Regions from separate parts of the Pseudomonas sp. AC229 genome, predicted to be linked through region 4. Evidence: predicted binding sites of a transcription regulator. Region 4 holds the regulator's gene; each other region holds the start of a gene.
What was found. The regulator FliA, encoded in region 4, starts transcription of late flagellar genes. The targets are predictions, from matches to a motif close to CTAAAGTTTNNNNNNNNNNNGCCGNTAA.
Positions count from the first base shown of each region.

Region 1: a site for FliA is predicted at 4,935-4,962, ahead of motA (flagellar motor stator protein MotA). Genes of this name have one in related genera too.
Region 2: a site for FliA is predicted at 1,730-1,757, ahead of AC0IW7_RS06925 (methyl-accepting chemotaxis protein). Genes of this name have one in related genera too.
Region 3: a site for FliA is predicted at 3,026-3,053, ahead of flgM (flagellar biosynthesis anti-sigma factor FlgM). Genes of this name have one in related genera too.

Region 1 is NZ_CEEDHK010000004.1:86,859-92,737, forward strand. It holds gene queG (tRNA epoxyqueuosine(34) reductase QueG) at 1-632, shown strand, start outside; gene orn (oligoribonuclease) at 1,174-1,719, opposite strand; gene rsgA (small ribosomal subunit biogenesis GTPase RsgA) at 1,872-2,903, shown strand; gene motB (flagellar motor protein MotB) at 2,952-4,013, opposite strand; gene motA (flagellar motor stator protein MotA) at 4,017-4,868, opposite strand; gene AC0IW7_RS07015 (HDOD domain-containing protein) at 4,999-5,879, shown strand, end outside.
Region 2 is NZ_CEEDHK010000004.1:69,161-75,039, reverse strand. It holds gene AC0IW7_RS06935 (ATP phosphoribosyltransferase regulatory subunit) at 1-279, shown strand, start outside; gene AC0IW7_RS06930 (adenylosuccinate synthase) at 330-1,622, shown strand; gene AC0IW7_RS06925 (methyl-accepting chemotaxis protein) at 1,786-3,720, shown strand; tRNA gene AC0IW7_RS06920 (tRNA-Leu) at 3,853-3,939, opposite strand; gene rnr (ribonuclease R) at 4,150-5,879, shown strand, end outside.
Region 3 is NZ_CEEDHK010000015.1:41,402-47,280, forward strand. It holds gene AC0IW7_RS19945 (MFS transporter) at 1-1,219, shown strand, start outside; gene AC0IW7_RS19950 (flagellar brake protein) at 1,277-2,020, opposite strand; gene AC0IW7_RS19955 (flagella synthesis protein FlgN) at 2,122-2,592, opposite strand; gene flgM (flagellar biosynthesis anti-sigma factor FlgM) at 2,649-2,987, opposite strand; gene flgA (flagellar basal body P-ring formation chaperone FlgA) at 3,136-3,894, opposite strand; gene AC0IW7_RS19970 (chemotaxis protein CheV) at 3,976-4,902, shown strand; gene cheR (protein-glutamate O-methyltransferase CheR) at 4,958-5,785, shown strand.
Region 4 is NZ_CEEDHK010000003.1:211,231-217,109, reverse strand. It holds gene AC0IW7_RS05875 (protein-glutamate methylesterase/protein-glutamine glutaminase) at 1-157, opposite strand, end outside; gene AC0IW7_RS05870 (chemotaxis protein CheA) at 290-2,548, opposite strand; gene AC0IW7_RS05865 (protein phosphatase CheZ) at 2,560-3,348, opposite strand; gene AC0IW7_RS05860 (chemotaxis response regulator CheY) at 3,368-3,742, opposite strand; gene fliA (RNA polymerase sigma factor FliA) at 3,827-4,573, opposite strand; gene fleN (flagellar synthesis regulator FleN) at 4,570-5,400, opposite strand; gene flhF (flagellar biosynthesis protein FlhF) at 5,515-5,879, opposite strand, start outside.

The sequences.
Region 1 (5,879 bases), on a different contig from region 4:
TGCTGGAAAAAGCCATCGCCGAGCAGGCCGGGCTTGGCTGGATCGGCAAGAACACCTTGGTCCTGAACCGCAAGGCCGGCAGCTACTTTTTCCTGGGCGAGCTATTTGTCGACTTGCCGCTGCCGGTCGATGCATCTCACACCAGCGAACACTGCGGTCGCTGCACCGCTTGCCTGGATATCTGCCCGACCAACGCCTTTGTCGGCCCGTATGTGCTTGACGCCCGCCGCTGCATTTCTTACCTGACCATCGAGCTGAAAGGTCCGATTCCTGCCGACCTGCGCCCCCTGATCGGCAACCGGGTGTTTGGCTGCGATGACTGCCAGATCGTCTGCCCCTGGAACCGTTTCGCCAAGCCGACTGAACAGAGCGACTTCGCCCCGCGCCACAGCCTCGACAACGCGCAACTGGCTGAACTGTTTCGCTGGAACGAAGAAGAATTTCTGAGCCGTACCGAAGGTTCGCCCTTGCGGCGTGCGGGTTACGAGCGCTGGTTGCGCAACTTAGCGGTAGGACTGGGCAATGCACCGTCGAGCATTCCGGTTATCGAAGCGCTGGAGCTGCGCCGGGAGGATGCGTCAGACATGGTGCGCGAGCACGTGCAGTGGGCGTTGGCGCGGCACGGCCGCTAGCGCGTTTGGTTTCTGTAGGAGCGGCTTTAGCCGCGATGCTCTTGAGGGCAAAAAGCATCGCGGCTAATCGGAATGCCGCCCAGCCGCTCCTACAGGCTACCTAGCATCAGCCCACCCCCGTCGTCCTCGCGAAAGCGGGGACCCAGAATGCCGGAACGGACGATGAACGCCTGAACGACTCTGGATTCCCGCCTACGCGGGAATGACGGTGTAAGTCCCTAACTGCGCAGTTTGGTTTCTGGAGGAGCGGCTGGGCCACCTAGCATCAGCCCACCCCCGTGGTTCTCGCGAAAGCGGGGACCCAGAATGCCGGAACGGGCGATGAATGCCTGAACGACTCTGGATTCCCGCCTACGCGGGAATGACGGTGTAAGTCCCTAGCTGCGCAGTTTGGTTTCTGGAGGAGCGGCTGGGCCACCTAGTATCAGCCCCCCCGTCGTCTTCGCGAAAGCGGGGACCCAGAATGCCGGAACGGGCGATGAATGCCTGAACGACGCTGGATTCCCGCCTACGCGGGAATGACGAGGTGAGTCCAAGTGCATCAAAACTGCTTAATAAAATGCTCGCGGTAGTACTTCAGCTCGGCAATCGAGTCGTAGATGTCGTCTAGCGCCAAGTGGCTGCCCTTTTTGCTGAAGCCATCACGAATCTGCGGCGCCCAGCGAACCACCAACTCTTTCAGGGTCGACACGTCGAGGTAGCGGTAGTGAAAGTACGCTTCCAGGTTCGGCATGTAGCGGTAGAGGAAGCGGCGGTCCTGGCCGATGCTGTTGCCGCAGATGGGCGACTTGCCTTTGGGTACCCACTGCTCCAAAAACGCGATGGTCTGGGCTTCGGCTTCCTGGGCGCTGATTTTGCTGTCGCGCACGCGCTGGGTCAGGCCGCTTTCGCCGTGGGTGCGGGTGCACCATTCGTCCATGGCCGCCAAGGTTTCATCACTCTGATGCACCGCAATCACCGGCCCTTCGGCCAGCACGTTGAGGTTGCTGTCGGTGACGATGGTGGCCATTTCAATGATTACGTCGGTTTCAGGATCCAGGCCGGTCATTTCCAGGTCGATCCAAATAAGATTCTGCGGGTTTTGCATGGTGCGGCTCCTCTGCGTAGCTGCCCAGTTTAGCTCAGCCATGGCGCGCGGCGGCGATCTCGGGCGGCGTGCTAAACTCGCCGGCCATCTGCATCGTTGCAGGCAGCGCAGCTCGCGCTCGCCAATTTGTTGCTTATTTAATCGGAAGTCCCATGGCCAAACGCCAGCTCAACCGTCGTCAAAATTGGCGCATCGAGAAGATTCAAGGCGAGCGCGCCGCCCGCGCCGCCAAGCGGGAGTCGCAATCACTGGAGGCACTGGAAGGCGGCGATCTCGGCCCCGAGCAGGTGGGCCTGGTGATTGCGCACTTCGGCGTGCAAGTTGAAGTCGAGGCGCGTGACGGCGAATTGGCCGGACAGGTTTTCCGCTGCCACCTACGGGCCAACCTGCCAACGCTGGTGACCGGCGACCAAGTGGTGTGGCGCGCGGGCAACCAAGGCATCGGCGTGATCGTGGCGCAATTGCCCCGTCACACCGAACTGTGCCGGCCCGACACCCGCGGTCAGCTGAAGCCCGTGGCCGCTAACGTCGACCTGATCGTTATCGTCTTCGCGCCGCTACCCGAACCTCACGCCAACCTCATCGACCGCTATTTAGTAGCAGCCGAACACGCCGGCATCCGGCCGTTGCTGCTGCTCAACAAAGCCGACCTGATCGATGACAAAAACGCCGTAGCGCTCAACGCGCTGCTCGGCGTATATCGGCAGTTGGGCTACCCGCTGCTGGAAGTCTCCGCCCATCACGGCAACGGCATGCAGCTGTTGCAGGCTGAGCTGGATGGACATGTGAGCGTGTTTGTGGGGCAGTCGGGCGTGGGCAAGTCGTCGCTGGTCAACAGCTTGCTGCCGGAAGTCGACACCCGCGTCGGCCCGCTGTCCGAGCTGACTGGCAAGGGCACGCACACCACGACCACGGCGCGCTTGTTCCACTTCCCCAACGGCGGCGAGTTGATCGACTCCCCGGGCATTCGCGAATTTGGTTTGGTGCATGTCAGCCGCGATGACGTCGAAGCCGGCTTTATCGAGTTCCACGACTTGCTAGGCCAATGCCGCTTCCGCGACTGCAAGCACGACCGCGAACCGGGCTGCGCACTGCTCAAAGCGCTTGAAGACGGGCGCATTCAGCCGCAGCGAATGGCGAGCTACCGGCACATCCTCTCGACTCTTCCCGAGTCGGATTACTGAAACTAAAAGGCCGCGTCGATACGCGGCCTTTTACGTTGGACTCGGCACTCAGTTCTCGCGCGCCTGATCCACGCGCAAGGCACCGTTATCAAACACGTTGAGCTTTTCGCGAAATTGCTCTGGCGAGGTTTGCGCGCCGGGCGCGGTTCCGGTTGGCGCGGGAGAGGCGCCTGGCGCCGGCGCTGCGCCGGGTGCGGCCGGAGCGCCTTCGACTGGCGGCGCCTCACCCTCTTCACCGCCCTGCTCGCCTTCAATAGCGCGCTGAGCCTTTTTGGTCAGCACGATGATGTCGATCCGACGATTCACCGGGTTCATCGGGTCTTCGCGATCAAACAGCGCCGAGGAGGCGTAGCCGACCACGCGGGCGATTTGCTCTTCCGGGTAACTGCCTGCCACCAACGTGCGCCGCGCCGCGTTGGCGCGCTCGGCCGACAGCTCCCAGTTGCCGTAATCACCACGACCTACAAACGGTTTGGCATCGGTGTGGCCGCTGACGCTGATCTTGTTGGGCACCGCCTTGATGGTGTCCGCCATGGCGATGAGGATGTCCTCGAAGTACGTTTGCAAACGGGCGCTGCCGCTGTCGAACATCGGGCGATTGGCGGCGTCCATGATCTGAATACGCAATCCGTCCTGGGTGATCTCGAACAGGATCTGATCCTTGAAGCGCTGCAACTGCGGGTTCTCGTTAACCTTGTTTTGCAGTTCTTGCAGCAGCAGTTCCAGGCGCTCTTTTTCCAGTTTTTCGGCGATGTTTTCCGCTTGCGTTTCGCTCGGAGAAATATCGCTTTCGGTATCGGACGCGGTGTCGGTGGCGGCCTTGGCGTCTTTCACGTCGGGATTGAGCGTTTTGTCCGGCGCCGGCGTTGGCGTGCCGCCCAGGTCAATCACATAGGGGCTGGCGCTTTCACTAAAACCGACGGGGTCCTGGAAATAACCGGAGATGGCCTTCTTCTGCTCCGGCGTGGCAGAGGACATCAGCCACAGCACCAGGAAGAACGCCATCATGGCAACGGCGAAGTCCGCGAACGCAATTTTCCATGCGCCACCGTGGTGGCCGGCGGCAAATTTCTTGACGCGCTTAACGATGATGGGTTGGTTGTTGTCCATCTATCAGCGACCGCGAATCGCTTGTTCCAGCTCGCTGAAACTGGGTCGATGCGCCGGGAACAACACCTTACGACCGAACTCCACCGCCAACGACGGCGGCATGCCCGAGGCCGATGCAACCAAAGAAGCCTTGATGGCTTCGTACACGTTCAGCTCTTCCTTGGCATCGTGCTCAAGGCAAGTGGCCAATGGCCCGAAGAAGCCATAGGCCGCGAGAATACCGAGGAACGTACCCACCAGCGCCGCGCCCACGTGTTGGCCCAAGGCCGATTGCTCGACCTGCCCCAACAGGGCCATGGTCACCACGATACCGAGTACCGCTGCCACGATACCGAAACCGGGCAAGCCGTCGGCGATACGGGTTACGGCGTGGGAGTTGTGTTCGAGTTCTTCTTTAAGGCTGCCCAGTTCCATGTCGAACAGGCCTTCAAGTTCATGCGGGGCCATGTTGCCGGACGACATGATGCGCAAGTAGTCGCAGACAAAAGCAGTCATGCCGGCGTCTTTGAGCAGGCCTGGGTATTTGCTGAAAATGGCACTGGCGGCGGGGTCTTCGACGTCGGCCTCGATGGCCATCATGCCTTCGCGGCGGCTTTTGTTGAGGATCTCGTAGAGCATGCTCAACACTTCAAGATAGAACGCGTGGGTGAAGCGGTTGCCGAACATTTTCAGTGCTTTTTTGAACACTGACATGAACGTGCTGCCGGGGTTGGCTTGGAGAAATGCACCCAGTGCCGCGCCGCCAATGATCATCACCTCGAAAGGCTGAATAAGCGCCGCGATCTTGCCGTGGGACAAAATGTACCCGCCCAGTACCGAAGCGAACACAACAATGATGCCGATGATTTTTGCCATAGAGGATTACTTAGAAAGTCAGGAAGACGCAGCCAATGAGAAGGGCATAAAAATCACCCCTTCTAATTATCGGAACTTATACGCCAGACTATAGCCAGTTAAGGTTAAAAGCCAATGGGCTCACAACAACATGCCGACCTTGCCACCCGTACCATCAAGCCTGAAAACCTGGCTTAAGCACCTCGACAATGTGCGTCTGCCAATACTGGCGACGACCCATGAACGGGTTCGGCGTTCCCTGCTCAATAGCAGCAGTTCGTTGCGCGATGTCGCCAATGTGATCGAAGCGAGCCCCTCGCTTGCCCTGTTGGTTTTGCGTGAAGCCAACCGCAGCAACAACAGCTTGAGCGAGCCGGCGGAGAGTCTCGAAATAGCCATCACGCGCCTGGGTTTGAAGCGCACCGAAGACCTTCTAAATATGTTGCCGGTGATTGCCGAGGAAAAAATCCCCAAGGCACTGCGACAAATCCAGCTCATCAGTCAGCATGCTTCGCAGCAGGCCAGCGGTTTGTTTGCCAATCGCCTGGCACGGCTGTGGCAGGAAATTCACTGGAGCAGTCTGCTCTTTCTGTCGCCACTCTGGCCGTTGGCTGCGGCGCATCCCGGGCTGGTGGATAAATGGGAACAGCGGGTGCTCGGCAAGGGCGAGCCGACCCACAAGGTCGAGCGCGAACTGTTCGGCGTCACGCTACCGACGCTCTGCCTGGCACTCGCTGAGCAGTGGCGCCTGCCGGAATGGATCATCCAGGCGTATCGCCTGCTCGCGACCGATCGCCGCCTGCTGGCGAAAGCGCTGCACATCGCGCGCAATAATGAAGAGCCGCTGCACCAGCAACAATTACTCGACGCCGACCCGGCGCTGTCGCGTTGGCTGACGCATCCGGGCAACACCATTTTATTCGCCAATGCTTTAGCGCTGAGCTCCCACCAAGCCTGGGAGTGCCCGCACAGCCTGCGCTGGCAGCGCATCACTGCGCTTTATTTGCAGCTGCCGCTGGCAGACCTGCAGCA
Region 2 (5,879 bases), on a different contig from region 4:
GACTTCGGTCGCGCTCGTCCGGCCACCGGTTTTTCGACCGACCTGAAAACCCTGGTAACGCTAGGCTCCATGCAGCTCGACGAGCCAGAGGCCGGGGTTTGGGCGCCAGACAATCACGACTTGTATCTATGGAAGGCAGTTCGCCAGTTGCGCGGGCAAAACACGCGCGTTGTGCAGGCGCTGCCGGGGCAGGACGTTTCTGCCGCGCGCGAGGCGGGCTGTGATCGCCAGTTAGTGCTCGCTGATGGGCGCTGGCAGGTTGAGCCGTTAGCTGTTTAAAGATTTCCGCCGGCTGCTGCCGGCATCAAGCTTCGAAGAGGACAAGTGTTATGGGTAAGAATGTCGTCGTCCTGGGCACCCAATGGGGTGATGAGGGCAAAGGCAAGATCGTTGATCTGCTGACTGAACACGCGGCTGCGGTCGTTCGCTACCAGGGTGGTCACAACGCAGGTCATACCCTGGTGATCAACGGCGAAAAAACCGTCTTGCACCTGATCCCGTCGGGTGTGCTGCGTGACGGCGTTCAGTGCCTGATCGGCAACGGCGTGGTGGTTGCACCTGACGCCCTGATGCGCGAAATCATCAAGCTGGAAGAGAAGGGTGTTCCGGTGCGTGATCGCCTGCGCATCAGCCCGGCCTGCCCGCTGATCCTGTCGTACCACGTGGCGCTGGATCAGGCCCGTGAGCGCGCCCGTGGCGAAGCCAAAATCGGCACTACCGGTCGCGGCATCGGCCCGGCATACGAAGACAAAGTGGCCCGTCGTGGTCTGCGCGTAGGTGACCTGTTCCACCGCGAGCGTTTTGCCGCCAAGCTCGGCGAGTTGCTGGACTATCACAACTTCGTGCTGGTGAATTACTACAAAGAGCCGGCCATCGACTTCCAGAAAACCCTGGATGAGTGCATGGAATACGCCGAGCTGCTGAAGCCGATGATGGCTGACGTGACGTCCGTATTGCACGACATGCGCCGCGACGGCAAAGACATCATGTTCGAAGGCGCCCAGGGTTCGTTGCTCGACATCGACCACGGCACCTACCCCTACGTCACCAGCTCCAACACCACCGCCGGCGGCATCGCGACCGGTTCGGGTTTTGGTCCGATGTACCTCGATTACATCCTCGGTATCACCAAGGCCTACACCACGCGCGTTGGCTCGGGTCCGTTCCCGACCGAGCTGTTCGACGATGTCGGTGCGTTCCTTGCCAAGCGTGGCCACGAGTTCGGCGCCACCACCGGCCGTGCCCGTCGTTGCGGCTGGTTCGACGCCGTCATCCTGCGTCGTGCCATCGAAATCAACAGCATCTCGGGCCTGTGCCTGACCAAGCTGGACGTGCTCGACGGTCTTGAAACCATCCGCATCTGCGTGGGTTACAAAAACGAAAACGGCGCGGTGATCGACGCCCCGACTGACGCTGACAGCTACATCGGCCTGGAGCCGGTGTACGAAGAAGTGCCGGGCTGGAGCGAGTCGACGCTGGGCGCCAAGAGCTTGGATGAGTTGCCGGCTAATGCCCGCGCCTATATCAAGCGCGTGGAAGAGTTGGTCGGCGCGCCGATCGACATCATCTCCACCGGCCCGGACCGCAACGAAACCATCGTATTGCGTCACCCGTTCGCCTAAGGGCTAGCGCCGTCGCTTACGACGGTTAACGAAAAAGGGTCGCCAATTGGCGGCCCTTTTTCGTTTCTGAGCGTCTGGTCAGGTGTAGCGGCATGGCCCTTGCTGTGCTCAAGTTATCCCAGCAGTTGCCGTCACATCAGGTGACGGATATTGGAGGTTTGTCGTGTCAGCCATCGTTTCTCTCTTGCGTAGCCGCTTGCTGCGCCCGGTCTTCATTGCACTCGGAATTGCACTGCTGGTGCAGGTCCTGGTGGCCGTTGCACTAACTCGGAGCACGGTCGGTGCGCTGGAGGTCGATCTGGGCACGCGCCTGGGTTCGGACACCCAGCGGCTTGAGTCCGAATTGGAGGAGGCGGGGCGCGAACTGTCTTCGGGCCTGGGCACCTTATCTACACGCACCCGCGAGCGCCTGGCCGCCGGTTTGTCCGGGCGCCTTAAAGAAGAGCAAGCGCAAATGCGCGCTGCGCTCGAACAGAACCTCAAGGACTCAGCCAACGACATGGCGCAGCTGTTGGCGGCTGTGGCGCCCCGTGCGATGTGGGACAACGACGGCCCGGCACTCTCCGAATTCGCTCGGCGTGCGCAGCGCAATCCGAACGTGCTGTTCGTTGTATACGACGATGCGCAAGGTCAGCATCTGACTCGCTACCTCAACCGAGAAAATCCGCTGATCAAAGCGCTGATGGAAAAAGGCGAGGGTGAGCGGGCGCTGGACAAGGTGCTCAACGCCGCCCGTAACGACAAATCTGTATACCTAATCGAAGCGCCCATCAGCCCTAACGGCGTGGAAATCGGCAAAGTGCTCATGGGCGTTTCCACGTCTTCGGTCGAGCAGCAGCTGGTGGCGCTCGACAAGCGCTTCTCCGCGCTGATTGCCAGTGGCGATCAGCTGGTCGCCGACAGCTTGTCCGGCGCTGCTACTGAAAGTACCGCCGCTTTGACTGCGCGGCTGAAAGCGGCACAAACCGAAACGGCCGGTATGGCCGAAGGCGCTCGCACCTCCGTTCAGCAATCGGCAGCCACGCTGAAATGGCGGATCGGTTTGGGCCTGGCGTTGGTGGGCTTGTGCGTACTGCTGACGCTGGCGATCGTGCTGGGACGGCGGGTGGTGAGCAAGCTGCATCTGCAGATCGCCGCGCTGAACGATCTGGCGGCCGGCGAGGGCGATTTGACTCGTCGCATTGAAGTCACCAGTCGCGACGAAATCGGCGACATGGCCATTGCCGTAAATCGCTTCGTCGAGAAATTGCAGCCGATCGTGCGTGAGGCGGGTGAGGTCGCAGTGAGTACCGGTGTGGAAATCAAAGGTCTGGCCACTCGCAGTGTTGCGGCCGAAGCGGCGGCTGAGCGCCAGCGTGATGAAGTGGCGGGCAGTCTCGAGGCGTTGGCGGTGATGGCTGGAGATGCGCAGGCTGAAAGTCGCGCTATGCAGGCGGCCTTGCAGCGCGTGGTGTCGATTCGTCAAGACGCCAACGAGAACGCCGTAATCGCCACGAAAGTCGGCGCCTTGATTGAAGAGCTGGTGTCGCGCGTTGATGCCGGTTCGGCAGTCATCGAGCGCTTGGCTCGCCAGAGTGAGCAGATCGAGATGGTGTTGACCGTCATTCATGGCATCGCCGAGCAAACCAACCTGTTGGCGCTCAACGCGGCAATCGAAGCGGCGCGTGCGGGCGAGACCGGTCGCGGCTTCGCTGTGGTGGCGGACGAGGTGCGCGCGCTGGCCAGTAAGACGCAGCAGTCCACGGGTGATATCCAGTCGCATATCACTGCTCTTCAGCAAGGTGCACGTGAGGCGGTGTCGGTGATTGGTCGTGCGGGTCAGCAGGCCAATGAAGGTTTGGCTGCGTTGCGTGATAGCGAGCGGTTGCAGTTGTCGGTGCAGGCGGCGGTGGATGACGTTCATGCCGCAATCAAGGCGGCCACTCAGGCGGCCGCGCATCAAGCTGAGGGCGCCGATGCCGTAAGGGGGCGCGTGGAAGTTATCCACGCTGAAGCGCAGCGCGCTGCGGAAGCGGGTGCGGCGACAGCGGCGAGCGGTCGTGTGCTGGATGGGTTGGCTTCGCGGTTGAAATCCAGCCTGGGTCAGTTCCGCGTTTAACGGCGCCTGCGTTAAAGGAGTCGGGATGTTCCCGGCTTCCTTAACGCTCGCCATTGGCCAAATCGCAGGCACAAAAAAACCGGCCTAAGCCGGTCTTTTTGTTGCTGAGGTTGGTAGTACCTCAGTCTAAATTGGTGCCCAGGAGAAGACTCGAACTTCCACGATGTTGCCATCGCTAGGACCTGAACCTAGTGCGTCTACCAATTCCGCCACCTGGGCGTTGAGTTCGTTGATTGCTCAAGTACTTTCAACTACAACAACGTTTGCCGTCGTTGTGGGCGCGAAATATACGGACCAGTTTGAATGTTGTAAACCCCTGATGTGAAAAAAAACTTTATTCGTTCACGTGAGCAGACCAAGATAGCGTTTTCGCGCTTCAATAGGCGCAAGACACTTACTTCTCTATATAGATAAGGCGAACCCTCTCTAATGGCCGATTGGCAATCCCTCGATCCCGAGGCCGCTCGTGAAGCGGAAAAATACGAAAACCCTATCCCAAGTCGTGAGCTGATTCTTCAGCATCTGGCGGATCGCGGTTCGCCAGCCAACCGCGAGCAGTTGGTAGAAGAGTTCGGCCTCACCACGGAAGAACAACTCGAAGCCTTGCGCCGTCGTCTGCGCGCTATGGAGCGTGACGGCCAGTTGATCTACACCCGTCGTGGCACGTATGCGCCGGTCGACAAGCTGGACCTGATCCTCGGTCGCATCAGCGGTCACCGCGATGGCTTCGGTTTCCTGATTCCGGATGACGGTAGTGACGATCTTTTCCTGAGTCCTGCTCAGATGCGTCTGGTCTTCGATGGCGACCGTGCCCTAGCGCGCGTCACCGGCCTTGACCGCCGTGGTCGTCGTGAAGGTGCGGTAGTGGAAGTCATTTCCCGCGCCCACGAAACCATCGTTGGTCGCTACTACGAAGAAAGCGGCATCGGATTTGTCGTCGCAGACAATCCGAAAATCCAGCAAGAAGTGCTGGTCACGCCGGGTCGCAACGCGAGCGCCAAACAAGGCCAGTTCGTTGAGGTGAAGATTACCCATTGGCCAACGCCGCGCTTCCAGCCTCAGGGCGACGTGGTTGAAGTGGTCGGCAACTATATGGCGCCGGGCATGGAAATCGACGTGGCGCTGCGCAGCTACGACATTCCCCACGTCTGGCCTGAAGCAGTGCTCAAAGAAGCCGCCAAGCTCAAGCCTGAAGTGGAAGAGAAGGACAAAGAAAAGCGCATCGACCTGCGTCACCTTCCGTTCGTAACCATCGACGGTGAAGACGCCCGCGACTTCGACGATGCGGTTTACTGTGAAAAGAACGGCAGCAACTGGCGCCTGTTCTCTGGTGGCTGGAAGCTTTACGTGGCCATCGCCGACGTTTCCCACTACGTGAAAATCGGCTCGGCACTGGACGACGAATCGCAAGTGCGCGGCAACTCGGTGTACTTCCCCGAGCGCGTAATACCGATGCTGCCGGAAGAGCTGTCGAACGGCCTTTGCTCGTTGAATCCGAAGGTCGACCGCTTGGCGATGGTCTGCGAGATGAGCATCTCCAAGACCGGCAAGATGACCGACTATCAGTTCTACGAAGCGGTCATCCACTCCCACGCGCGCCTGACCTACAACAAGGTCAGCGCCATTCTCGAAACGCCGAAAAGCGCTGAAGCGAAAGCCCTGCGTACCGAGTACGCCGACGTTGTGCCGCACCTCAAGCAGCTGTACTCGCTGTATCAGGTGCTGCTGGCTGCTCGCCATGAGCGCGGCGCCATCGATTTCGAAACCCAGGAAACCCGCATCATCTTCGGCTCCGGCCGTAAGATCGCTGAGATCCGTCCTACCACTCGTAACGACGCTCACAAGCTGATCGAGGAATGCATGCTGGCCGCCAACGTGGCCACCGCCGAGTTCCTTAAGAAGCATGAGATTCCTGCGCTGTATCGCGTGCACGATGGCCCGCCGCCGGAGCGTTTGGAAAAGCTCAAAGCATTCCTCGGCGAGCTGGGCTTATCGCTGCAACGCGGCAAATCCAAAGAAGGTCCGTCGCCCAAGGACTACCAAGCGTTGCTGGAAGGCATTCGCGAACGGCCGGATTACCACCTGATTCAAACCGTTATGTTGCGCTCGTTGAGCCAGGCGGTTTACAGCGCCGATAACCAGGGCCACTTCGGCCTGAA
Region 3 (5,879 bases), on a different contig from region 4:
CCTGCGCCTGGCCGCCGATAAAGTCGACTCGCTGTGGGTCGGCGCCTTGATGGCGGCGTATTACTTCGGCCTGGTGCTCGGCGGCAAAATTGGCCACCGGCTGATCGCCCGCGTCGGCCATATTCGCGCGTATGTGTCGTGCGCCGGCATCGTCACGGCTGCGGTGTTGGGCCATGGTCTGCTCGATTGGCTGCCGGCCTGGACGGTACTGCGGGCCATCGTCGGCGTGGGCATGATGTGTCAGTACATGGTCATCGAAAGCTGGCTCAACGAGCAGGCCGAAGCCAGTCAGCGCGGGTTGGTGTTTTCGGGCTACATGATTGCGTCGTACCTGGGGTTGGTGCTCGGCCAGTTGGTGCTGATTGTTCACCCGGCGCTGGGGCTTGAGCTGTTGATTCTGGTGGCGCTGTGTTTCTCGCTGTGCCTGGTGCCGGTGGCCATTACGCGCAAAATTCACCCTGCGCCAATGCGCCCGGCACCGCTGGAGCCGCGCTTTTTTATCGAGCGCGTGCCGCAATCGTTGCAGACCACGTTGGTGTCGGGGCTGATCATCGGCTCGTTTTACGGCTTGGCGCCGTTGTATGCCGCGCGGCAAGGCCTGAGCAACGAGCAGGTCGGTTTGTTTATGGGTTGCTGTGTGTTCGCCGCGCTGGTGGTGCAGTGGCCGTTGGGGTGGTTGTCTGATCGCCACAACCGCGCGGTGCTGATTCGCGGCTGCGCCTTGCTGCTGGTACTGGCGGCGTTGCCGTTGGCGGTAATGCCCAGTGTCTCGCTGGACGTGTTGCTGCCGATTGGCTTCGCCTTGAGCGTGTTGCAGTTCAGCCTGTATCCACTGGCGGTGGCGTTTTCCAACGACCACGTCGAGGCGGAGCGGCGGGTGTCGCTGACGGCGATCTTGTTGGTGACCTTTGGCATTGGCGCTTGCGTTGGGCCGTTGGTGGCGGGCGGGCTTATGCGCCAGTTCGGGCCGAACATGCTGTTCGCCTTCGTGTGCTTTTGTGCTGCCGTGCTGGTGCTGCGCATCCGCCCGGATGCGGTGACCAATCTGCATCAGGTAGACGACGCGCCCCTGCATCACATGTCCATGCCCGATAACATGACCAGCTCGCCACTGGTGGCGGCCCTGGACCCGCGCGTTGACGAGCAGATCGTCCACGACCAGATGCAAACCCAGACGCCGCCAGACGTGGACGACCCAGCAGACACCAAGTCGACCTGACGTTTGCCACAAACAAAAACGCCACCTCGTCGGGTGGCGTTTTTGTTTGTGCGGGTATCAGTCGTCAATGTCGTCGCGACGGGCTTCGCGTTGCAGTTGGTACACGAAGCGGTCGATTTGACGTTGCTCCAGCCCGTTCATGCGGTGGAAGCGCATGCCGGCGAACGTCATGTCGAGCTTTTCGTCATACACCAAGTGGCGCAATTCCACGGCCGTGGTCATCGCGCCGAATGGCAGCTGCGCAACCAGGCGTTCGTACACCTGGCCAGATTGCAGCCCTTTGCTGGCATCGCCGGAAAAGCGCAGCTTGCAACCGGTGGCAGAGATGTCGAGCAGATGACCTTTGATGGGGCTTTTCAGGCGGTCGCCGCTCAGTTCGATATTCACCGCTTGCGCTTGCTTGAGCGGGGCGCGGTAGGCGTTGCGACGTTGGTGATAGAGCACTTCGGTCGGCATCGGGCACCAATAGCAGTTGGAGCCTTCGAGCTGCCCGACTTGAATCTGTTGGGTGTATTCCCAAGCGATGCGCACGCCGTCGTGGAAACCTTCGATGCGAAAGCTCTCACCGGCTTTCAGAAAACGTTCGCCATCGTTGGGCACCATTTCGTCCAGCGCCACCACGCCACGTTCACGGTTGATCTGAATGATGAACGTCTGGAAGCGCTGCGAGCGCTCGTGAAAGGTGATGATCAGCGGGTCGCGGTGTTCTTCCAATGGGCGCAACGCCGCGAAAACTTCCAGCGGAGCTTTCAGGACTTTCGGTGGTTGCGGGCCATCACCCGCGGCGAAGGGGTTGGACACGGTCCAGAATTCTCCGAGCAAAATACGGTGGCACGACCCAGGTTGGGTTCTAGCATACTGGCATTCTGCCGGTACGTCCCTTGCCCCTTGTTATTAGTTCGTCAGGCCTGACTGAGCGGGCGCTGCTGGCCGATTCTAGCGGCACCACCGCGACTGTCATAGAGCCCTGGCGTGTCGGCGTTACCGCGCAGAATGCCGAGCATGCCGCCGACCGAGGCCTGGTTCACTCGAATCAAGCGGCCGTTGCGCGTGTTGGCGGCCTGGCAGCGTTCCAGCAGCGCACTGAGCTCGGCACCACGTGCCAGCAATTCAGCGCCCACGGGCGACTGTTCGGCCACGGCGTTAAGGCCGCTTTGGTCGGGTTGCAGTGAGAGGGAGGTGAGGAGTTTGTTGCGTTCGGCGCCGTGTTGGCCGAGCACCGCGAGCAGGGGTTGCTTGTCGGCCAGAATGCTTTCCAGACGAGGCAGGTCGCGGTCGGTGAGGGCTTGGAATTCGGCGTCGATCAGTTCAAGTAACTGAGAGGCGGTGCCGATGTCTTCGTTGAACAGGTGCAGCAGGGTCGTATCGTGCATGGCGAACTCTCGGAGTTAGGCGTCCAACAACACCCCCAGAGTCGCCCGCTGACGGGTTAACGCTGGGATTCGAAATCGAGCAGTTTACTGGCTACGCGTTTGCTGTCGACTTGGTAGCTGCCGTCGGCCACAGCCTGTTTCAGGCGAGCCACACGTTCTTTGTCGACAATCGGTTGCTCACTAAGTTTGTCAGTAACTTTTTGCAGCTGCTGAGCTTGTTGGCTGAGCTGAACCGACTCACCGGTTTTGGCGGTGCTTTGTTCGGCAGCGTTAGCTGGCGCGGCGGGTTGTGTGGCGCTCGCGGTATCGGTGCTCCGGCCAGTTTGGGACGCGTTGGTACGCCCAGTGCTGGTGGACGCGGCGGCATTGTTGAGCCGGTTGATATCGATAACCATGATGCAAAACCTCTACGGTGTTTGGACGCTTGCCTAGCTTGTCGGCGCTGGTTGAAGAAACTTTAGGATTTTTTTCACCGACTTTTCGCTGCGTCCAGCTGGGCGCCAGTGTATGAAAACGGACAGCGAATTGCCCGTAAAAATCCAGCTACATGCCAACTTCCACTTGCCCTGGCCCTACCACCCGCGCTTTCACAACCCGCTTGGAGCTGAGATTGCGCACGCGAATTTGCTCGCCCAACACGCCGTCAGAAAGCGCTTCGCCTTGCATGCGTACATTGATGCCGCCTTTTTTGGCGCTGATCACCACTTGATCGCTTTTGCTCACTGCCTTGGCTTGTTCGATGGTCACCGGCGCCAGCACTTGATCGGTCATCACCCCACGCGTCAGGGTGGTGCCCAGTACCTGGCCCATGTCGGTCATATAACCCTGCGTCAGCAAACCCACGTCCCGCTCCACCAGCGCCACATCTGCCTCGCTGAGTTGTACACCGCGCTTTAGCGGCCGAATCGCGATGACCACCTTGCGGTACAGCTTGACCTGCGCGGGCACGAAAACTGTCCAGGGCGTGGAGCCCTCGCAGCGAATCCGCACCGTCACCCGACCAACGGGCTGCGCCGGGCTTTCGAGTGACGCGCTCAAGTCTTCATCGCATAACGGCAGCTGCAACCGCGGGTCGAGTCGATTAATTTGAATCTCTTGCCGCGCCTGGATTTCGCTACGCTCTAAATAGTCCTGAACCGTGACCTCAAGAAAGCCTTGGCTTGCGCCGATAAGTTGTTCAGGTAATGTCAGGTCAGCGGCCGCACTGTTAATGTGGCCAAGCGCCAGCAAAGCCAGCCATGATCCGGCTGCCCGCAGTGGCCGGAAAGAGAAGCGTCGAGAAAGTGGCGTTTTCAGTTTCATGCTCAGCTACAAAGCAAAGCCCGTGCCGGCTGCTAGGCTAAGCGGGGGCACGGTGGTCAACATATTAATGAGGGGCAGGGTATGGCCGGAGTGATGGACTCGGTTAACCAGCGTACGCAGTTGGTGGGGCAAAACCGACTGGAGCTGTTGTTATTCCGCCTGGACAGCAAACAGTTGTACGGCATCAACGTGTTCAAAGTGAAGGAGGTGCTGCAGTGCCCCAAGCTCACGATCATGCCCAAATCCAGCCCGGTGGTTCGCGGGGTGGCCAATATTCGCGGCGGTACCATTCCCATTCTTGACCTGTCCATGGCCACCGGCCGTGCGGGCCTGGCGGATCTGGACAGCAGCTTCGTCATCATCACCGAATACAACACCAAGGTTCAGGGCTTTCTGGTGCGCTCGGTTGAACGCATCGTCAACATGAACTGGGAAGAAATCCATCCGCCACCCAAGGGCACTGGGCGCGATCACTACCTAACGGCAGTGACCCACCTGGACCAGCAACTGGTGGAAATCATCGACGTGGAGAAAATCCTCGCCGAGGTGGCGCCTATTTCGGAAGCCATCACCGCTGGGGTGATCGACGTCGAGACTCAAGGCAAGGCGGTGACCAAGCACGTGCTGATCGTTGACGACTCGTCAGTGGCACGAAAGCAGGTCACCCGTTGTCTGCAGTCGGTGGGTGTTGAAGTGACAGCGCTCAACGATGGCCGCCAGGCCCTGGAATTTCTGCGCAAGTTGGCAGACGAGGGCAAGCGTCCGGAAGACGAGTTCATCATGTTGATTTCCGATATCGAAATGCCGGAGATGGATGGCTACACCCTGACAGCGGAGATTCGTGCGGACTCGCGCATGCAGAAGCTGCACATCCTCCTGCATACTTCCCTGTCGGGCGTATTCAACCAAGCTATGGTGAAGAAGGTGGGGGCCGATGATTTCCTCGCTAAATTCCGGCCAGACGACTTGGCCAACCGCGTGATTGAACGCATTAACGTTTCAGATTGAAGCTGAGGGCCGCACGGCCCTTTAGCAAACCTACAGGTATGGTGAGGCAGCGCTAGTGTCTTCAGGTAACGTGGATTTTGAGCAGTTCCGGATTTTCCTGGAAAAGGCCTGTGGCATCGTGTTGGGGGCCAACAAGCAGTACCTGGTTTCCAGCCGGCTGAACAAGCTGATGGAACAGAACAGCATCAAATCCCTCGGTGAGCTGGTGCAACGCATGCAAAGCACGCCGCGCGGTGGTTTGCGCGAGCAGGTGGTCGATGCCATGACCACTAACGAAACCTTGTGGTTTCGCGACACCTATCCGTTCGAAGTATTAAAAAATCGTGTCTACCCCGAGTTGCTCAAAGCCAACCCCAGCGCGCGCTTGCGCATCTGGTCGGCGGCCTCGTCGTCGGGGCAGGAACCGTATTCGTTGTCGATGGCCACCGACGAGTTCGAACGCAGCAACCTCGGCCAGCTCAAAGGCGGCGTGCAAATTGTTGCCACCGATCTGTCCAGCGCCATGCTGCAAGCCTGTAAATCGGGGGAGTACGACAGCCTGGCGATTGGCCGGGGACTCTCGCAAGAACGTTTACAGCGTTACTTCGACCCTAAAGGCAACGGCCGTTTTGCCATCAAACCGGCCATTCGTACCCGCGTCGAATTCCGCGCCCTGAACCTGCTCGACAGTTACGCCAGCCTCGGCAAGTTCGACATCGTGTTCTGCCGCAACGTGTTGATCTACTTCTCCGCCGAAGTGAAGAAAGACATCCTGCTGCGCATTCACGCCACCTTGAAGCCGGGCGGCTACTTGTTCCTCGGTGCTTCCGAAGCATTGAATGGCCTGCCGGATCACTACCAGATGGTGCAGTGCAGTCCGGGCATCATTTACAAGGTGAAATAACCTTGTAGCGGTGCCGAAAAGGGGAGGCCACGTGCCTCCTTTTTTATCGCCGTGCGTTTGCCCTTGAGCGGCAAATTTCTATCACGTCCCCGCC
Region 4 (5,879 bases):
TGATCACGTCAGGCTTGAGGGCCAGGGCCTGATCGATCGCTTCGCGACCATTGGTGGCAGTGCCAACGACCTGGATATTCGAGTCGGCGGAGAGAATCTCCGAGACACGCCGGCGGAAAAAGCCGGAATCGTCCACCACCAGAACCTTAACTGCCATAACCGCTCCTTTGAACCCGCCCGAGGCCCGGTTGGGCCGTCGCGCTTGGTGCTGCGCAAGCAGGCGGAGCGCTTATTTACGTCCCGTAAATGCCACGCTCCATGCCTTATCTACGCTGAGTGACACACCGCATCAGATGCGGCGTGCGTAACGCTTGAGCATGCTCGGCACATCCAGAATCAGGGCAATGCGCCCGTCACCCGTAATGGTGGCCCCGGACATTCCCGGAGTGCCTTGGAGCATCTTGCCCAGCGGCTTGATCACGACTTCTTCCTGGCCCACCAACTGATCGACCACAAAGCCGATGCGCTGCGTGCCCACCGACAGAATCACCACATGGCCTTCGTGCTGCTCTTCGTGCTGGGCGCTGCTGATGAGCCAGCGCTTGAGGTAGAACAGCGGCAAGGCTTTATCGCGCACGATCACCACTTCCTGACCGTCGACGACGTTGGTGCGCGACAGGTCGAGGTGGAAGATTTCGTTCACGTTAACCAGCGGGAACGCAAACGCCTGGTTGCCGAGCATGACCATCAAGGTCGGCATGATCGCCAAGGTCAGCGGCACCTTGATGACGATCTTGGTGCCTTGGCCTTTGGCCGAGTAAATGTTGATGATGCCGTTGAGCTGGGAAATCTTGGTTTTCACCACGTCCATGCCCACGCCACGGCCGGACACGTCGGAAATCTCGGTTTTGGTCGAGAAGCCCGGGGCGAAAATCAGGTTGTAGCATTCGGCTTCACTGAGGCGGTCGGCGGCATCTTTGTCGAGCACGCCTTTCTCAACCGCTTTGGCGCGCAATACGTCAGGGTCCATGCCGTTGCCGTCGTCAGAAATCGACAGCAGGATGTGGTCGCCCTCTTGCTGCGCCGACAGCACGATTTTGCCGCCGCGGCTTTTGCCGGCGGCTTCGCGTTTTTCCGGCGACTCGATGCCGTGGTCGACCGAGTTGCGCACCAAGTGAACCAACGGGTCGGCCAGTGCCTCAACCAGGTTTTTGTCGAGGTCGGTTTCTTCACCGACCAGCTCTAGGTTGATTTCTTTCTTAAGGCTACGGGCCAGATCGCGAACCAGACGTGGGAAGCGCCCGAACACTTTCTTGATGGGCTGCATGCGGGTTTTCATCACCGCGGTTTGCAGATCCGCCGTGACCACGTCGAGGTTGGATACGGCCTTGGACATGTTCTCGTCGCCGCTGTTAAGCCCCAGGCGCACCAGACGGTTACGCACCAGCACCAACTCGCCGACCATGTTCATGATTTCGTCCAACCGCGCGGTGTCGACGCGCACGGTGGTTTCCGCTTCGGCAGCCGGGCCGGCTTTATCAGCGGCGGCAGCAGCAGCGGGCGCAGGGGCCGGCGCAGCGGCAGGTTTAGCCGGGGCGGCAGGTTTGGGCGGCTCGGCTTTCGCGGCAGGCTTGGGCGCAGGTGCAGCGGCTTTCGCCGGCGCGGCGGCGGCCGGCACTGGCGCCTGGGCAGCGGGTTCTACGAATTTGCCTTGGCCGTGCAGTTGATCCAGCAAGGCTTCGAATTCGTCGTCGGTAATGTTGTCACCCGCGCCACTCGCCGCCGGCGTTGCCGCTGCTACTGGCGCGGCGGGTGCTTGCGGTTCAGCGGCGGGTTCTACAAATTTGCCTTTGCCATGCAACTGGTCCAGCAGCGCTTCAAATTCGTCATCGGTAATTTCATCGCCACCACCGGCAGCAGCCGGGGCTGCACTGGCAGGCGGTGCGCTAACCGGGGCAGCGGGCGCGGCCGGGGCAGCAGCGAACTGGCCCTTGCCGTGCAACTGGTCGAGCAGCGATTCGAATTCGTCGTCGGTAATTTCATCACCGCTGGCGGCTGCGACCGGCGCTTTGGGCTCGTCGTGCAGGGCATCGAGCAACTGCTCGAATTCGCTGTCGGTGATATCGCCGGAGGCCTCTGCCGCAGCAGGCGCTTCTGCCACTTCAGGTTCGGGTTCAGCGTCTGGCTCGGCGGTCGCACCGGCCAATTCTGCGGCGCTTTGCGGCTCGGCCAAACGCGCCAGCGCCGCCAAAAGTTCCGGCGTGGCCGGTGTCGGCGTGGTGCGTTCGCGCACTTCAGAAAACATGCCGTTGACGGCATCAAGAGCTTCGAGAACGACGTCCATCAATTCCGAGTCAACGCGCCGCTCACCCTTGCGCAGGATGTCGAACACGTTTTCGGCAATGTGGCAGCACTCCACCAGCTCATTGAGCTGGAGGAAGCCGGCGCCACCTTTGACGGTGTGGAATCCGCGGAAAATCGCATTGAGCAGATTGGAATCATCCGGACGGCTTTCCAGCTCGACCAATTGTTCCGATAACTGCTCAAGAATTTCGCCGGCCTCTACCAGGAAGTCCTGGAGGATTTCTTCATCGGCGCCGAAGCTCATCTGTGTGCTCCCTAGAATCCCAAGCTTGATAGCAGATCGTCCACGTCGTCCTGATTGGAAGCGACGTCTTCACGCTTATCGGCATGAATCTGCGGACCTTCACCATGAGAAGGCTCTTTTTGTTGTTCTTGCTCGGCGCGCAGCACGGCATGGTCGTGCTCGATACCTGCGAAACGGTCCACTTGGCTGGCCATAAGCACCAGTTTCAGCAGGTTGCTTTCCACTTCGGTAACCAGTTGCGTCACGCGCTTGATCACCTGACCGGTGAGGTCCTGGTAATCCTGGGCGAGCAGAATGTCGTTGAGATGCCCCGACAATTTGCTGCTGTCACGTTCGCTTCGGGCGAGAAACAGTTCGATGCGCTTGGCCAATTCGCGGAAGGCTTCGGCACCCAACTCGCGGCGCATAAAGCGACCCCAGTCGGCGCCCAGCGCAGTGGCTTCATCGTTGAGGTCGTTAACCAGCGGCGCACTCTGCTCCACCAGATCCATGGTGCGATTGGCCGCTTTCTCGGTCATCGTCACGACATAGTTCAGGCGTTCGGTGGCGTCGGTGATTTGCGACACTTCCTTGGCGTGTGGCACGCGTGGGTCAAGTTGGAAGTTGACGATGGCGTTGTGCAGCTCACGCGTCAGTTTTCCCACTTCGTGGTAAAGACCACGGTCGCGCACTTTGTTGAGCTCATGGATGAGCTGCACCGCTTCGCCAAAATTACCTTTTTCAAGGCTCTCAACGAGCTCGCGGGCATTGGATTTTAGGGACGACTCAAGGTCGCCCATGGGTAGATCGTCGTGCGCCATATTGCCCCCACGGCCGGGATCAGCCGTTAACACGCTCGAAGATTTTTTCGATCTTCTCTTTCAGCACTTGAGCTGTGAACGGCTTCACTACGTAGCCATTCACCCCGGCCTGCGCCGCTTCGATAATCTGATCGCGCTTGGCTTCGGCAGTCACCATCAGCACCGGCAGGTGCTTGAGACGGTCATCGGCGCGAACCGCACGCAACAGGTCGATACCGGTCATTCCCGGCATGTTCCAGTCAGTGACGAGAAAGTCGAAGCTGCCGCTTTGCAGCATGGGTAAAGCGGTGGTTCCGTCATCAGCCTCAGCGGTGTTGGTGAATCCCAAGTCACGCAAGAGGTTCTTGATGATCCGTCGCATCGTTGAGAAGTCGTCAACGATGAGGATTTTCATGTTTTTGTCCAAGTCGACCTCCGTACAGTCCTAAACGCACCCAGCACCTGGATGCGCGTTGAATCGAGAAACTGGCAGTGCCGCTCAGCTAGCGCGCCACTCGCTCAAGCGTGCACGCAAACGAGCGGCACACTGGCTATGCAACTGGCTGACCCGCGATTCGCTGACCCCCAGCACTTCGCCAATTTCCTTGAGATTCAGTTCTTCGTCGTAATACAGCGACAACACCAACTGTTCACGTTCAGGCAGTCCAGAGATGGCCGCCGCCAATGCCGATTGGAAGCGTTCATCTTCCAGATCGCGCGAAGGCTCGAAGTGGGTAATGCCAGCGTCTTCACGCAGACCTGTGTGCTCGCCGTCCTGAAGAAGGTCGTCGAAACTGAACAAGCGGCTGCCCAAAGTGTCGCCAAGAATGCCGTAGTAATCCTCGAGACTCAATTGGAGTTCGGCCGCAACTTCTTGATCTTTAGCGTCTCTACCCGTTCGGGCTTCAATTTTTCGGATTGCGTCACTGACCATGCGACTGTTGCGGTGCACCGAACGCGGTGCCCAATCGCCCTTGCGCACTTCATCCAGCATAGATCCACGTATGCGAATGCCGGCGAAAGTTTCAAAACTGGCGCCTTTGCTGGAGTCGTATTTCTTTGACGCTTCAAGCAGACCGATCATGCCGGCCTGGATCAGATCTTCCACCTGCACACTTGCCGGCAGACGTGCCAGCAAGTGGTACGCGATGCGTTTGACCAGAGGCGCGTAACGCTCGATCAACTGGTGCTGGGAGTCCTGCGCCTGTGCCTTGCTATACATACGGAGCCCATTGCCTGATGTCATACGGCCGTATCAGCAAGCGGTTGCTGGACCAGACGCTCCACGAAGAACTCCAGGTGCCCGCGCGGATTGGCTGGTAACGGCCAGGTGTCGACCTTCTGCGCGATGGCCTTGAATGCCAGCGCGCACTTGGAGCGAGGGAAGGCCTCATAAACTGCGCGTTGCTTCTGTACCGCCTTGCGTACCGACTCGTCGTAAGGCACAGCGCCGACGTATTGCAAGGCGACGTCGAGGAAACGATCAGTCACTTTGGTCAGCTTAGCAAAGAGGTTGCGACCTTCCTGTGGGCTGTGCGCCATATTGGCCAGCACGCGGAAACGGCTCATGCCGTGGTCGCGGTTCAGCAGTTTGATCAGGGCGTAGGCGTCGGTGATCGAGGTGGGCTCATCGCACACCACCACAACCACTTCCTGGGCCGCGCGCACAAAGCTCACCACCGCATCGCCGATACCGGCGGCGGTGTCGATCACCAATACATCGAGGTTGTCACTGATGTCGCTGAACGCCTGAATCAGGCCAGCGTGTTGCATGGGCGTGAGCTGCACCATGCTTTGCGTGCCGGAGGCTGCCGGCACGATGCGGATGCCGCCCGGCCCTTGCAGCAGCACGTCGCGCAGTTCGCATTCGCCACTGATGACGTCGGCCAGGGTGCGCTTGGCCGACAGGCCCAACAGCACGTCGACGTTGGCCAAGCCGAGGTCGGCGTCCATTAGCATCACACGCCGACCGAGGTCAGCCAGGGCCAGGGAAAGATTGACCGATACATTGGTCTTGCCGACGCCACCCTTGCCGCCAGTCACCGCGATCACCTGTACGGGATGCATACCCATGTTATCTACACACCTTGTCTAGCTCGACTGAGGCCACTTGGCTGATTACGTTCAGGCCCGGCACCGGGCCCACCTGAACGACTAAATTTCGTTACTGCTTTGCTCTACAGCGAATCAGCCTGCGCGACGCGCCGGGTTCTGGTACAGCCCGGCGAACATGTCGGCCATGGCGTCTTCACTGGGCTCCTGAGGCGCCTGCAAACTCACGGCGCGACTCACCAACTGATGACTGCGTGGAACGTGCAGATCATCTGGAATGCGCGGACCGTCTGCCAGATAGGCTACCGGTAGATGCTGGCTTATAGCCAGACTTAAAACCTCGCCCAAACTGGTCGCTTCATCGGCCTTGGTAAGAATACAGCCACTCAGACCGCAACGCTTATAGCTATGGTAGGCCGCCTTGAGCACTTGGCTCTGGCTGGTAGCGGCCAGAACCAGATAATTTTTCGATTTGACCCCACGACCCGCCAAGGTTTCCA